DNA from 4 places in the Sporomusa aerivorans genome. Region 4 is predicted to be linked to each of the others. Evidence: riboswitches for the same ligand, from Rfam matches in the RefSeq annotation. Region 4 holds a riboswitch; each other region holds the start of a gene.
The links. A riboswitch is a leader RNA that binds a small molecule or an ion and turns the genes downstream of it on or off. The one in region 4 is predicted to bind lysine.
Positions count from the first base shown of each region.

Region 1 (3,750 bases), 460 kb from region 4:
ATCCAAGTTTTGTGCCCCTCCTTCTTGTTGGGTGTCTGCGGTTATGCCACCGTCATACTCATTGCCGGATCAAATGCCGATATGAGCCATTCGTGCCTGCCAGCGAGCCGGATACCTGGCTGATTCCAATGTCATCAAGCCATCCCAGTGTGCTTGTTTGGCGGCTGAATGCGCTTCTGCTGTATTTTCTGCTGTATTCTGCTTAAGATAACTGACGGCACCGAGACCGGCAATGGCACCAGTCCGGTATACTCCGGCCTGGGAGGTTATTCCTGCCGTTTGTCCTGCGACAAAAATGCCGCTTATAGAGGTCTCCAGACTGGCGGAATAGCAGGGCAGCCAGCCCCCCAGTTCTTTGCGAAAGGCCAGCCGGCAATTTAAAGCAGAAATGGTCTCAAGTACCGGATGCCTGCCGCCGTCAAGACAGACAAGATCTACCTCATACCTGGTATCCCTCCGGGTTGCACCGGAAGTCAGAATTATTTCCTCCACCCGGCTGCCGCCGGTTGCGGCTATTGGCTGCGAGTGCAGCAGGACCGGTATGCCACTCGCCCGGAAGGCCTGGAGAATAGTCTCATCGGTCGCAACAAGCGCCGCAGATGGTTCGGCCAGCGCGACTACCTCGATGCCAAGCTTGCGCATTTGGCAGATAATCTCCAGGGTCATGTCGCTGGAACCGAGCACCACAGCCTTTTTCCCCGGATAGATTCGTTCACGGTTCATGAGGATCTGTGCTGCCCCAATGGTCATGATGCCCGGCAGCGTCCAACCACGAAACGGCAGAGCTGACTCCGCAGCTCCGGTAGCGATAATAATACAGCCGGGAGTGATCTTTTCCATCCGACCGCCGCAGGCAACGCCCACACTGTTGTCGGCATATACGCCAATCACGTCATGCTGCAGCAGGCTTTGAACAGGCAGGTATTGTAACCGCTCTGCCAGTGTCTGCGCCAGTTGACAGCCGCTGAGTCCGGCATAAGGAACAGGCATATCAGGAATTGTCTGCGTTTGCTGTCTAAGCTGACCGCCAAGGCTCCAGCTTTCATCGGCAATAATTGCGGAATAACCGTTTGCCGCCACTTCGTGAGCCGCAGCAAGCCCGGCCAGCCCGCCGCCGATTATTAATACATCAGTTTTCATGCATCTCTCTCCTGACGTCCGGATCACCGGCATATTTGGTAATCATCATGCCCTCCCGGACCAGAGTGCTGCAACTCTTCACATGTTCTATCCCGTCAATGGTAACAAGACAGCTCTGGCAGCGCCCGTTGCCGCAGTAAAGTCCCCGGGCCTGCGATAAATTCCGGCTGTGGCCGAAGGCATAGAAACCATGTGCCATTAAAGCCGAAGCTACGGTTTGACCTTCCCTGGCGGACAGCCTGATACCCTCAAAATAGATGGTAACAGGTCTGCCCGGCACACGCTCGCCAAATATAGTTTGCTGCTGAATATCCATCCGCTTCCCTCCTCTGTACCAACTCAAACTACTGAGTAAACAGGTTCAACAAATTCATGATAATGGCAACTATGCCGCCGGCAATCAGCGGTCCAACCGCCAGCCCCTGCAAAAAACAAACGCCGACAATGGTACCGACAATCAGGGATGTCGTGGCTTCCGGTGATGCCTTCAGAAAATATACGCCTTGTGTTGCCAGCCAGGACACAAATATGCCGACAATAATAGCGATCAGGCCTGGCTGTGTTTTGAAGGCTACCAGCATATCGCCTGCAGATACACGGCCTTGAGCCAGGGGGGTCAGCACGGCCATGGTCAAAATGATGATCCCGGCATTGAGGCCATGATTCTCTATATAAGGAAACCAGACTGTGCAACCCATCAGTTTTATAAGCAGAAGTCCCGCGACAGCCAGGGATACCGATTGGTTGTTACCGATAACTGCCAGCACAAGAATGATTAGTAGCGGCATATTGTCCCAGCTCATATTTCACATCCTATGCAGTAAGATTTAGTCATTCCCGGTGTGTAAATCAAGAGCATTCCGCCCGCCAAAGAAAAAGCGGCAGCCACCATGTACTAGGGGCTACCGGCATAGTGAAGAGGGAAGTCTTACCCCAAGTGCGATAGCTCACCATCCGAAGATGACAGTGCCGTACCTGTTGAGTACGACCCCAGTGCCGGAAACTGGCAGTTCCCGGCACTTCGGCGATCCGCCCTTTCCCCGCAGTTCATTACAGCCAGTTCCCTGCAAGTACTATTGCGACTCGCGCCTCTACCATACCGATTTGCTAGATTCTCAATTGCTTTTAAAACAAACCTGCAATACTAAATACTAATTACCCGCCATTATCCTGCTGCCACAATGTTTTGCACTACCAGAAAGTCCATCCGGCGTAAAGACTCCACTGTGTAAGAACCCACATGCGCAGTAGCTACTACATTATCCAGATCCTCTGTAATAATAGGGTCATTTACCGCAGGCTCCTGCTCGAATACATCAACCGCCGCACCGGCAATTTTTTTACTTTTCAGCGCGGCCAGAAGCTCACGCTGACATACCAGACCGGCCCGGGCGGTGTTAATCAAATATGCGCTGGGTTTCATTAACCCGAACTCCGGCGCGCCAATCATATGTTTCGTTTCTGCGGTTAATGCACAATGCAGACTGACAAAATCCGATTCGGCCAACAGCTCTTCTTTAGTGCACAGGGAAAGACCGTGTGCTGTAACAAAGGCTTCATCCGGATGCCGCGTATTCACCAGGATTCTCATATCAAAACCTTTAGCCCGTCTGGCAACGGCTTTGCCAATGCGCCCCAAACCGAATATCCCCAGTGTCTTACCCCAAACATCACTGCTTATCGGGCGATACCAGCCATTTTTTCTTAGGTTGGAGTCAATCTGCGGCACCTTCCTGGCCAAAGACAGCATTAAGGCGAACGTTAAATCGGCCACCGTCTCATAGCCAGGCATTTTATCGGTTGTTTTTATTTGCACCCCTGCTTGCTGCGCTGCGCTGACATCGATGTTTTCAATACCTACGCCATGCCGCGAAACCACTTTCAAATTCCGGCAATGCTTGAAAACTTCCCGGCTAATTTCATCAGAGCTGGAATACACCAAAATGGCGTCAAGCAATTGCCGGGCATTAAGCTGAATGATATCTCCGGCAGTCATTGCCGCTTCTGTTGCATTCCACATAATCTGCCAGCCGTTTTCAAAGAAATACTGTTCCAGATTTCTCCTGTGCTCTATATCGATCTGGCTGCCAAATTCTTTTGATGTGATTAATACTGTTTTCATACTATCCAATCCCTTCGCTCTCGCATAGTATCGTTCCGGTGTATCTTGCTGCCGCCAACAGGCTGTAACAGCTTGACATACCAGACTAAGGATACTTTCACTAAGTCGAATAGGGTCAGATTCCTTCTTCACTAGGCCCAAGGCGCCGTCCAGGCGCTTTGGCTTGACTCTGGCTTTTACCTGTTTATTACATTCTGCGGCGGCTCGCCTCGCATCGCTCTTGCAAGGTTCTCCAGGGCGGCCTGCAGCATTTTGCTCATTGTAAGTACGGTAACCCCTGCTATATGCGGGGTGACCACCAACCGCTTCCTAGCAGGCGCTGAAAGATTCAGCAGCGGATTTTCCGGACCGGGCGGCTCCGGCGCAAAAACATCGATTGCGGCTCCGCCAATGTGCCCGGATTCCAAAAGCTCCGCTAAGGCCTGCTGATTGATTACTTCGCCGCGCGCGGTATTAATCAGCAGGCTGCCGGGAGACATGAGTTCGAG
Region 1 covers NZ_CP156926.1:1,118,039-1,121,788, reverse strand. Annotated here, with positions in the region: gene SATMO3_RS05050 ((2Fe-2S)-binding protein) at 1-6, opposite strand, end outside; gene SATMO3_RS05045 (NAD(P)/FAD-dependent oxidoreductase) at 70-1,140, opposite strand; gene SATMO3_RS05040 ((2Fe-2S)-binding protein) at 1,130-1,456, opposite strand; gene SATMO3_RS05035 (DUF441 domain-containing protein) at 1,485-1,943, opposite strand; lysine riboswitch at 2,076-2,242, opposite strand; gene SATMO3_RS05030 (phosphoglycerate dehydrogenase) at 2,306-3,262, opposite strand; gene SATMO3_RS05025 (NAD(P)-dependent oxidoreductase) at 3,439-3,750, opposite strand, start outside.
Region 1: another riboswitch for lysine. It lies ahead of SATMO3_RS05035 (DUF441 domain-containing protein); the one in region 4 lies ahead of SATMO3_RS03035 (YfcC family protein).

Region 2 (3,750 bases), 3.2 Mb from region 4:
TCATGGTAGTGAGCCAGTCGTAATTTCGCAAGGCTCTAGAATAGCACAGGGGATATTTTATAAATATTTAAAAGCCGACGCTGACTTTGTTGAGGGAGTTCGCGCGGGGGGCTTGGGGAGTACTGGCCTATAACTTTTGGAATGTTTCATTGGTGTTTGATCATAACTTAAACTAATTAGCCATATACATTGGTAGAAGCACTAGAGGGGGACTACCATGTATACCTGGGCCTTATTAATTTTAATTATTCTCGTTATAATGGGTTCGGTTTGGCTGCGCATTTGTCATTTGCGGGCGTCGGTAGACAGTTTGCCCCAAGTTGAACCCAAGCCTTCGCCATTTTCCAACGCTGTCCAGGATTTGGTAGCGACTGCGGGGGGAGTTTATCTCTCCCTGGTAATGATTGTTTCCTTTTTAAAGCTTGACTTACCGGAACGGATTACCGTTACTTTCCTTTCCTTTGATCCTTTGGCGATGACGGCTATAGGGGTAGCCGTCATTCAACCGGTTTTTACTAAACTATTTAGTGGTAAGTAGGTGAGGATATGCGATTAAGTGAAATGTCAGGCAAAGAAGTTATTAATCTGGGAGATGGCGCGCGTTTAGGAAATATTGCGGACTGCGAGGTTACTTTCGATAGCCGGACCGGGGTTATCGGCGGGCTTATTCTGCCCAAAAGGAGAGCGTTATTAAATCTGCTAGCTGACAATCAGATTTCCGTTATACCCTGGCAAGCTATTAAACGGATTGGGGATGAGGTTGTCATTGTTGATTTAAATAATGCCTACGATCGTTTTTATTCTACCTTTAGCGGGGAATAAAAAGCTTGAAGCTGGTTCAACCTAACAGTAGGTTGCATATGAATCTATTGTTAGGAGGTATTACTATGGCCACAACAAATAACAACAGTGGGAATCAACTTTCAGGAAATGCCGCTGCCAATCAGGCAACGAACCAAACCGCAGGACAATCCGGCAATGCCTTGGTGACTAGCTATACAAGCGCAAGCGCTCAATCTAATACTTCGAGTACTTCAAGTCAACAAGGCGCAAGTGGCGGTACACAAGGCGGCGGTTCCGGAGTTAAAAGCGTAATCGGTGTATTTGATTCGCGCGAAAGTGCTGAACAGGCTGTTAATTCTCTCAGAACACAAGGCTTTACGACTGAGGAAATTAATATTGTTTCTAAAAATCAAAAGAAACAAAGGCAGCAAGGCAGCGATTATTTCGAAGATGATATCACAGACGGCGCATTAACAGGAGGAACGTTAGGCGGTATTGGCGGTTTGCTTTTGGGAGCTGGTGCTTTGGCTATTCCGGGAGTAGGCCCTATCGTTGCTGCCGGCCCGATTGCCGCTGCCTTAAGCGGAGCTGTAGCAGGCGGGATTGCCGGCGGTTTGATTGACTGGGGAATTCCGGCTGAAGCGGGCAGAAGGTATGAACAGCATGTAGCTGAGGGAGGAATTTTGGCTGTAATACGTTCTGATGCCGCAAAAGCGAACCAAGCGGCCCAAATTCTCCGGCAAAGCGGAGCCAAAGACGTCGAAACTCACGCAATGCGTTAAAGAACCGGGGACTTCCCCGGTTTCTTTTTCTAAGTATTATAAAGTATACACAGATGTTAATATTTATTGACAATGTTGGAACCTTTGGTATAAAATGTGTATAAAATGAATAAGCAACATCCTGTACGGGATGAAGTAGAGGTGCGGAAGCCAAGAGTACTTTCAGGGAGAGCGGCGTCAATGAACTGAAGGAAAGGGGCAACTGCCGAAGTAAGGGAAGATTGCCGAATTTTCCTTTACTGGTCTTACATCAAATAGGTTTAAGACTGTCACCATTATTTTGGTGGAGCGCTATCTCATCTGGTCGGTGAAAGTATATTTATATATATATTTTCCTATGGTCAGATTACGCTGTCTGTGGCAGCCGGTGAGAGATGCGCTCACTGGCTGTTTTGTATTTATAGCTTTGCCCAAAAAAAATGGAAAAACTGATTATTTAACAGGAGGTGTATAGCGCTTGATTAGAGTGATGGTTTGTGGTGCTTACGGAAAAATGGGCCGGGAAGTATTGCGCGCAGTTCATAAAGATCAACAGCTAAGCATTGTGGGTGCAGTTGATATCAATTCAGACTTTGCTGATGTTGGCGATATTATTGGCGCTGGGAAAACAGGTGTAACAGTAGGAAATGATTTGGCTACTGTTATCAGTGAAACAAAGCCGCAGGTCATGGTGGATTTTACGAAGCCGGAAGCAGTTATGAATAACATCCGCATCGCCAGCAAACATGGTGTATGCCCGGTTGTAGGCACTACCGGTCTAACTGACGAGGACCTAAATGAGATTCGTGAACTATGTACAGTTAACAAGGTTAATGCAATTATTTCACCTAATTTCTCGATAGGTGCTATTCTTATGATGAAACTGGCGCAGGAAGCGGCCAAGTATTTACCCCATGTAGAGATAATTGAAATGCACCATGATCAAAAACTGGACGCTCCGTCCGGTACAGCGCTGCGAACCGCCGAATTGATTGCCAATGTAAGAGGTGAGATGCGGCAGGGCCACCCTCAGGAAGTTGAGAAGTTAGAGGGTTCACGTGGCGGAGATTTAGCCGGTATCCGTTTGCACAGCATTCGCTTGCCTGGATATGTTGCCCATCAGGAAGTTATTTTCGGCGGTTTAGGACAAACGCTTACCATCCGTCATGACTCTATATCACGGGAGTCGTTCATGCCCGGGGTGGTATTGGCCTGTAAAAAAGTACTTACTGTTGACGGTCTAATTGTTGGTCTTGAACATATAATGGGCTAAAGTACGGCAAAGAAGTAAAAGATAATGTAAAGGATCTGGAGGCGTTTTTGTAATGAAAAAATATAATGTTGCAATTTTGGGGGCAACTGGAGCTGTTGGCCAAGAATTTCTTAAACTTATCGAAGAACGCAATTTTCCGTTTAATGAGTTAAAACTGTTGGCTTCGGAACGATCGGCAGGCAAAACTATTGAATTTATGGGAAAAAGTTACATAGTTGAGGAAGCTACGCCTGCTTCTTTTGAGAATGTGCAGATTGCCCTGTTTGCCGGCGGTTCGATTAGTAAAACTCTGGCGCCTGAAGCGGCTAAACGCGGGGCCGTCGTCATTGATAATTCAAGTGCGTTCCGTATGGACCCGGAAGTACCCCTCATCGTCCCCGAAGTAAATCCCGAGGCCATTAAAAATCACAAAGGGATTATTGCGAATCCTAATTGTTCAACTATTATAATGGTAATGGCATTAAAGCCTATTTATGATGCTGTTAAAATAAAACGGATTGTTGTTTCGACCTATCAGGCAGTGTCAGGAGCAGGTAAAGAAGCTATCGACGAACTAACAGATCAAGTTAAGGCAACTATAGAGGGGCGCGCAGTGGAAGCTAACATTTTGCCTAGCGCCAGCCTGCCGAAACATTATCAAATCGCCTTCAACCTGTTGCCGCATATTGACGTGTTTGTTGAGGATGACTATACCAAAGAAGAAATGAAAATGGTACACGAAACCCATAAAATATTGAATGACTATACTATTGGCATCACCTCGACGACCGTTCGCGTACCTGTGTTCCGCAGCCATTCCGAGTCGGTAAATATTGAATTAGAGGGGCCGCTGTCACCGGCGGAGGCTAAACACCTGCTGGCTAAATTTCCCGGTGTTATTGTACAGGATAATCCGGCTGAAATGCTGTATCCCATGCCTTTATATACTTCCGA
Region 2 covers NZ_CP156926.1:3,849,794-3,853,543, reverse strand. Annotated here, with positions in the region: gene dut (dUTP diphosphatase) at 1-133, shown strand, start outside; gene SATMO3_RS18450 (hypothetical protein) at 218-538, shown strand; gene SATMO3_RS18445 (YlmC/YmxH family sporulation protein) at 547-822, shown strand; gene SATMO3_RS18440 (general stress protein) at 888-1,565, shown strand; lysine riboswitch at 1,694-1,867, shown strand; gene dapB (4-hydroxy-tetrahydrodipicolinate reductase) at 2,023-2,817, shown strand; gene SATMO3_RS18430 (aspartate-semialdehyde dehydrogenase) at 2,870-3,750, shown strand, end outside.
Region 2: another riboswitch for lysine. It lies ahead of dapB (4-hydroxy-tetrahydrodipicolinate reductase); the one in region 4 lies ahead of SATMO3_RS03035 (YfcC family protein).

Region 3 (3,750 bases), 790 kb from region 4:
CGGCTTAGGTTCAATTGGCCGGCAGGTAGCGAAAATCCTAACTATTTTGGGCGCGAACGTAAGTTATTACAGCCGCAGGCGGCAGCCGCCGGAAATAGAGGCCGAGTGCCAGGTAAGCTACAAGCCTTTAGAGGCTTTGCTTGCACAAAGCGATGTTGTAAGTCTGCATGTGCCGCTCAATGCGGCTACGCGCGGTCTCATCGGCCAACGGGAGCTTGCGCTTATGTCTTCCGGCAGTATTCTGATTAATACGGCGCGCGGCGAAATTGTGGATCAGGCGGCATTGACGCAGGTGCTGGAAGCCGGACGCATAAGCGGTGCGGCTATCGATGTTTTTGCACCGGAGCCGCCGGCGCCGGTAAATCCGTTATTGAGCCTTTCGCCGGCGGCTAAGGACCGGCTGCTGGTTACACCGCATATCGGGGGCGTTACGGTGGAGGCTATGCGCAAGATGCTGCTGGCGAGTCTGGATAATATAGCGAGAGCCATAAATGGCCAGCCGCCGGTGAATATTGTAAACCTGTGAAAATCCAAGTCAGAGACATTGGCGACGGTTTAGGTATATAGGTATAGTGAAGATGGAATCTGACCCTGTTCGACTTGTTGAAAGTATCCTGAATTTGATATGCAGGCGCATTTAGAATGCCTGCATACCGGAATGATACTATGCGAGAGCGGAAAGGATTGGATATCTTGAAAACAGTATTGATCACATCTAGAGAATTTGGCAGCCAAATCGATATTCAGCATAGAAAGAGCCTGGAGCAATATTTTGCCGAAAACGGCTGGCAGATTGTGTGGAATTCGGCAGGCGCGGCCATGAGTGCCAGAGACATCATTCAGCAGGATGCCAGGCATAAGCTTGATGCCATTTTGGTTTATTCCAGCTCGGATGAAATTAACCACGAGGTTTTTAAAGAATGCCGGAATCTGAAAGTGGTATCCCGGCATGGGGTGGGTGTCGAGAATATTGATGCCGCGGCAGCCCGCCAAGCAGGCGTGGCAATTAAAACAACGGCAAAGACTCCTGGCTATGAGACGGTTGCGGATCTAACCTTTGCGTTGCTGCTGTCGCTGGCCAGGAAGGTGCCGCAGATTGATGCCACTTTGCGAAAAAGCGGCTGGTATCGCCCGGTCAGCAGCGATGTTTGGGGCAAGACGCTTGGTATATTCGGGCTGGGACGCATTGGCAAAGCCGTCGCCAAACGGGCCAAAGGCTTTGATATGAAAATTTTGGCCAGCACGCGGCATCCTGATGATGCCTTTGTAGCAGCAAACGGCATAACCTTGTGTTCCAAAGAGCAGCTGCTGGCCGAAGCCGATTTTGTCAGCCTGCATTGTATGCTAAGTCACGAAACAAAGCATATGATTGGCGCCAGGGAGTTTGCCCTGATGAAACCAGGCGCTTATTTGATAAACACCGCCCGGGCCGGACTGGTAAACCAGGGTGATCTGCTAAGCGCGCTCAGAAGCAAAGCAATTGCCGGCGCAGCCATTGATGTATTCGAAACCGAGCCGGCCGTAAATGACCCCCTAATCGCGGAAGATCTCGATAATGTAGTGGCAACCACGCATGTTGGCTCCTATACGGTGGACTCTCTCCGGCGGATGGACTTTCTGGTGGCGGCGAATATTGTGGAAGCAGTGTAGGTCAATCAAAAAAATTAACCAGTCAAGCAGGGATTTAACAACTTGATTAGCGAAATAAATCGGTATGGTAGAGGCGCGAGATGCAATAGTACTTACAGGGAGCTGGCTAAGTGACGATCTGTAAAGGAAAGGGCGGATTGCCGAAGTGGCGGGAACGGCCAATTCCCGCCACTGGGGCCGTATCTAACAGGTACGGCACTGTCATCTTCGGATGGTGAGCTATCGCACTGGGGGAAGACTCCTCTTCACTATGCCGGTAGCCCCTAAGTAGATAGTGGCTGCCTTTTTTCTTTTATCTGCCGGCGTTTAATCTGCCGCGCTGGATGAAAAGAAGGCAAAAAACTCATCTTAATATGGAGAATCTTACACGATTTAGGATGTGGAAATATGAACTGGGAAAATATGCCGCTATTAATCATTCTCGTACTGGCAGTTATTGGCGACAATCAGTCGGTAGCCCTGGCTGCTTTGGTGCTGCTGCTGATAAAGCTGCTGGGATTGACAGCCTGGTTTCCAAGTATCGAAACTCATGGATTGAATATTGGTATAACCATAATGACAATGGCGGTGCTGACGCCGTTGGCGCAAGGTCGGATATCCCTGGGCGAAATGATGTCAGCTTTCAAAACCCAGTCAGGTCTGATTGCTATTGTCATCGGGATATTTGTTTCCTGGGTGGCAACGCAGGGCATGCATTTTTTGAAAGCATCGCCGGAGGCTACGACTGCTTTGATTGTCGGTACAATCGGCGGAGTATGCTTTTTGCACGGTTTGGCGGTTGGTCCGCTTATTGCAGGCGGCTTCGTAGCCATGATAATTAATGCATTGAATTCATTTAAACAGTGATTTGGCAACTGATATGCCGTTTTTGGCAAACGGATACCCGATTGCGCCCAAGTTTTGCATGGACGGCAAGGCTTCGAAGCTTGTAAGCCCTGCCGTTATTTTTATATGGAAAGAAAGTATAAATTCTTTTTAATATGCAGGCAACATAGCTTATGTTTTGCCACAAGCTCGGCGCAAGCCGTGTTTTTTTATTTTAAACCGGTTTTAAGCTTTCAGGCGTTTACGCTGTGCGCAAAGCAATAGCTTGATATAAAATATATCGATAGTATATGAAAATTAATTCGATAACCGCAAGGAGTAAAGTATCAATTTGTGGAATAAGCTTATTATCATAGGAATTGATCTTATTTTCCTGTTCCTATTCACTGCTCTAATGTTTACGCCTGAACGATCAGCAGGGAGGTTCGGCCGTTGGATTATCAATTATTAAAGGTACTCGATGGCAATATGAGGGATGAGGTATTAATGGCAGAGTTAGCCGACGAAACGGTTAAAGTGCTTCGCAAATACAATCTTCACAGCAACTCTGATTTGTACTGGGAAAGGCCTAAGGGAAAATATCCGCAGAAGATCTTTTTCAGCCACAAATTTTTGAAAAAATCCTCAGTTATAAGAGTCATATTCTATATATACCAGTTGTGTTTTGCCAAGGTAAAATATTTCGAGCGTAATTGGGATGACTTCATACCGTATGTCCATAGTTGGCGGGATGGATTTGTTGAATGTGAACTGCATGATATGGAGTTTATTAAGCATAAGTATTCAGACATTATCTTTGACCTGAGGGATTTGCAGAAGATTACCGATATCAGAGAGTTTGTGGCTATTTGCGATTATCTTGACGGCCAGAAGAGCGCATTAAAAAATTGAATCCAGTTAACCGGCAAAAGTAGAGAGTTCGCGTTGAGACATTTGTTTCAGAGCGGCTCTTTCTTTATTTTGGCGAAGCGTGTTTTCTAAACCCGTTCGCCGGTGGGGTGAAAGCAGAAATAATGATGTAGGAACATTATTTGCATTGAATTTTTGATATATAGAATCAATATCATTTATGCGGATAAGAGCATTATGTATGCGCGTTGGAAATGGTAATTTTATGTAATAATTATAGGAGAAAGTAAATCGAATAAAGTCAAATAGGAAATAAACATGTCATATCAGGCTGAATTTTATATAGTCATTTTGTTGATATAACGATTATTTTGCCAAAAACAGATAATAAATTTGCTAAAATTTTTGAAATGTAGTGGCAGAAAG
Region 3 covers NZ_CP156926.1:6,367,537-6,371,286, reverse strand. Annotated here, with positions in the region: gene SATMO3_RS30480 (2-hydroxyacid dehydrogenase) at 1-526, shown strand, start outside; gene SATMO3_RS30475 (phosphoglycerate dehydrogenase) at 694-1,650, shown strand; lysine riboswitch at 1,711-1,880, shown strand; gene SATMO3_RS30470 (DUF441 domain-containing protein) at 2,038-2,496, shown strand; gene SATMO3_RS30465 (hypothetical protein) at 2,908-3,366, shown strand.
Region 3: another riboswitch for lysine. It lies ahead of SATMO3_RS30470 (DUF441 domain-containing protein); the one in region 4 lies ahead of SATMO3_RS03035 (YfcC family protein).

Region 4 (3,750 bases):
TCAGCTTAGCGGCAGATTGATATTCTACCATACCCAACTCCGGGTTTTGACCGATTGAGTCACTAAGGGCGAACAGTACCTCCTGTAACTGGTCAAGTTGGTCGTTAATTAAGTTCTTCATTGCTACATCTCCTTATATTTTTAGAACGGACCCCATTTCATCAGTACTGCTGGCGTGATAGCAATTACACACAAAACAAAAAAAGCAATCTGCAGCGGCAGTACCCAGCGGGCCCATTTTGACCAAGGAATGCCGGCCATGCCCAAGCAACCAATAAGTACACTGGAAGTGGGGAAAATCATATCACTGAAACCGTTGCCAAACTGATAAATAAGTACGGTAGTTTGACGGGTTATACCAACTAAATCGCCTAAAGAAGCCATGATGGGGATTGTCAGTGCTGCTTGGCCGGTACCGGAAGTTACGAAGAAATTTATAATTATTTGAACTATCAACATTGCATATGCTGAAACCAAAGTCGGCAGACCAGCTAATGGCGCAGCCAGAGTATTTAAAATGGTGTCAATAATCTTTGCGTCAGAAGCCAGCACGACGATGGCACGGGCCAAGCCAACTAAGATGGCTGTGCTTACCATGTCTTTTGCGCCAACAACGAAGGCATCCGCAATATCATTAGTACTCATTTTGGCAAATATTCCAGCGAAAATTCCCATGCCCAAGAAGACAGCGGCAATTTCATCAATGTACCATTCCCATTTCAATACCCCTAAGACGATCAGCGCCATCCCGGCTACAAGCAAGGTAAGCACTAATTGCTGACCGGTGGTAAGGGTGGCGTTACTTTCTTTAAGGTGCTGCAGGCTGGCTCTGGCAGCTTTATCCTCTTCATACGTTGGGCTTAGTTCGGGGTTTCTCTTAATCCGGCGGGCATACCACATGACAAAAGATATGGCTAAGACGGTACTTGCCACCCAAATGCCAGTTCGGTATTCTATGCCCGAGAAAGCGGGAAGCTCGGAAAAGCTTTGCGCTATGCCTACTGTAAAGGGGTTAAGCATAGCACCGGCAAAGCCGGTTGTGGCAGCCACATAAGGTATGCACATCCCGGTTATCCGGTCATAGCCCATTAAGAGCGCCATGGGTACAAATATGCCGACAAAGGGGATGGTTTCCTCAGACATGCCGAAGATAGCGCCACCTGCCGAGAACATAGTCATAGTTATAGGAATTAATAATATTTCCTTACCTTTTAGTAGGCGAATCATTTTCATAATACCAGCATCAATGGCACCAGTTTTTTGGATAACAGCAAAGGCACCGCCGACAATCAAAATAAATCCGGCAATATTGGCCGCTTTTTCCATACCCTTCAGCGGAGACATGAATACTTCTTTAATGCCTTGGGGTTTACTTTCAACCGGATGGTAGGTATTGGCTACAACCGTTGTTTTTCCAGCCTTGTTTTTTTCCCGGTCAAATTCACCACCGGGAAGAATCCAGGTAGCTGCCGCAACTAACAAAATGATCGTAAAAATGATTGCAAATGTGTGTGGAACGCGGAATGTTTCTGCTTTTTTTTGCATTTAGTATCCTCCTCTTCCGATAACCCTTCCCGCAAGCGGCGGGATATATATTAATCAAGGTAATGTTCGCCTTGGTTATTTTTCATAGGACCAGAAAAAAACAAAAAAGCAGTGTGAACGCTTTCACAACTGCTTGCGGGCAAAAAGTTATACTTCCTGCATGTGATATAGCGCTTCACCCGGAAAGATCTCTTACCGAGTGACAGTCTGGTATTTGTTCAATACGAGACCAGCAAAGGTTCTTGGCATAACTTTTGCTTCGGCGGGTATTCCTTTCATCACGGTTCAACGTCTGCCAACTAGCCGTGAGTACTGATAATATCCCGCACCTCTATACAAACTATCAAATTGTATTAATTTTACACTACATAAAAGCAGGTGTCAATAATCTGTTGGGGCACCTCAAGGGGATGGTTCTACCAAGGCTTCCGATTTGTACCACCTCTTGCATCAATATCTATCATTTTTTCAACAAATCCCTGTCGATGTCCTAACAAAAAGCTTGACATATTCACAGCAGCACATGCATGATTGGGAATAATTTCAATCTTATCACCGACTTTTAAACTAGTCTGTTGAGTCGCTCTAATCTTACCGACTTCTTCCGATAATCCTTCCACAATCAGTTCAGGATGTTTTTTTACAATACCGTATCCACTTACCAGTGAAGCACTGTGCGCTCCCTTGTCTAAACCAAAGCATTTACTTCCCGCATCTATAATAAAAATATTTTCACTTGGATTAGCAATAATTGTTGCCAGTACCGTCAGCGCACACCTTTCGATTGGAGCTATACCTAAGGCGACTTGAATCGCATCATAGAAAATATAATTTCCTGGTCTTAGGGTAGTAACTGTTTTATTTTGCACAGCAAATTGCAGCGTTGGCGTACTACCGGTAGCAACTATTTCCACGACAAAGCCCGCTGCAACTAAACAATCTTTTGCCATTTCCAAAGCTTCTATTTCTTCTTGGGCAACTCTTTCAATATCAGATAGATTATTGATTCCATATACATGTCCTGGATGTGTGGAAACACCCTTAAATGTTAAGGTGGATAATTCACTTAGCTCTTTTGCTAAATCCACAGCTTTATCCGGCTTAACCCCAAATCGGTGTAAACCACAGTCAATAATAATTAGATAGTCTACGGTCAACTTTTCCTTTATGAGTAACTTTTGCATTTGCATAGCCGCATCAATTCCATCAAAGCTTGCAGTAATATGCGCTTTTTTAACAAGCTCAATAACTCTTTCAATATTTTCTGCTGCCGCAACAGGATAGGCGAGTATAATATCTTTAAAACCATGCTGAACCAATTTCTCTGCTTCATCAAGCGTTCCAACTAAAAAACCTGTGGCTCCATGAGCTTTTTGCAGGTTGGCAATCTCAATGCTTTTATGCGTCTTTACCATAGGGCAGAGCAATTTTCTATTAATTTTGCATAATTCAGCCGTATCGTTAATATTTTGTTCCATCTTATCCAAATCAACCAAAAAGCTAGGTGTAGTAAGCTGGTTTATTCTTTTCATACCATAGTACCTCCGATTTTTACAAAAAAGGTGAAGCCATTTTAGACTTCACCTTTTTTTATTATCTACCTAGAACTTTTCCTGCATATACATCCTTCTGCAATCCATGATTTACTACAACTTGTCCATTTACAATAACATTCTCAATACCTTGAGAATATTGCTTAGGATCTGTATAAGTTGCCTTATCCTGCACCGTATCGGGATTGAAAATAACAATATCAGCGTAATAGTCTTCCTTAATAAGACCTCTAGCCTTAAGCCCCAATCGCTTAGCAGGCAAACTAGTCATTTTCTTAACTGCCTCTTCAAAAGAAAGAATTTTCTTTTCCCGTACGTATCTTCCTAAAAGTCTTGTTGGAGTGCCAAATGCCCGAGGATGCGGCTTGCCAAAAGAGAGAGTTCCCTCTGCAGATAAGCTCATAGCATCTGATCCAATCATAGCTCGAGGTTGTTGTAGGAAGGTCATTACATCTTCCTCCAGCATAGCGTAGTAATTCATCTGAACCCGGCCGTTTTCTGCGATAAGCAAATCAAAAGCTGCATCATAGGGATCTTTCCCTTGCATTTCGCCAATCTCTGGGATAAATTTTCCCTCAAGATGTTTATTCTCTTCGCTACGTACAGATGATACAAAGAATTTTCCCCAACCACCTGCAGATTTAACAAAATT
Region 4 covers NZ_CP156926.1:662,143-665,892, reverse strand. Annotated here, with positions in the region: gene SATMO3_RS03040 (M20 family metallopeptidase) at 1-121, opposite strand, end outside; gene SATMO3_RS03035 (YfcC family protein) at 142-1,545, opposite strand; lysine riboswitch at 1,706-1,887, opposite strand; gene SATMO3_RS03030 (alanine racemase) at 1,962-3,077, opposite strand; gene SATMO3_RS03025 (amidohydrolase family protein) at 3,139-3,750, opposite strand, start outside.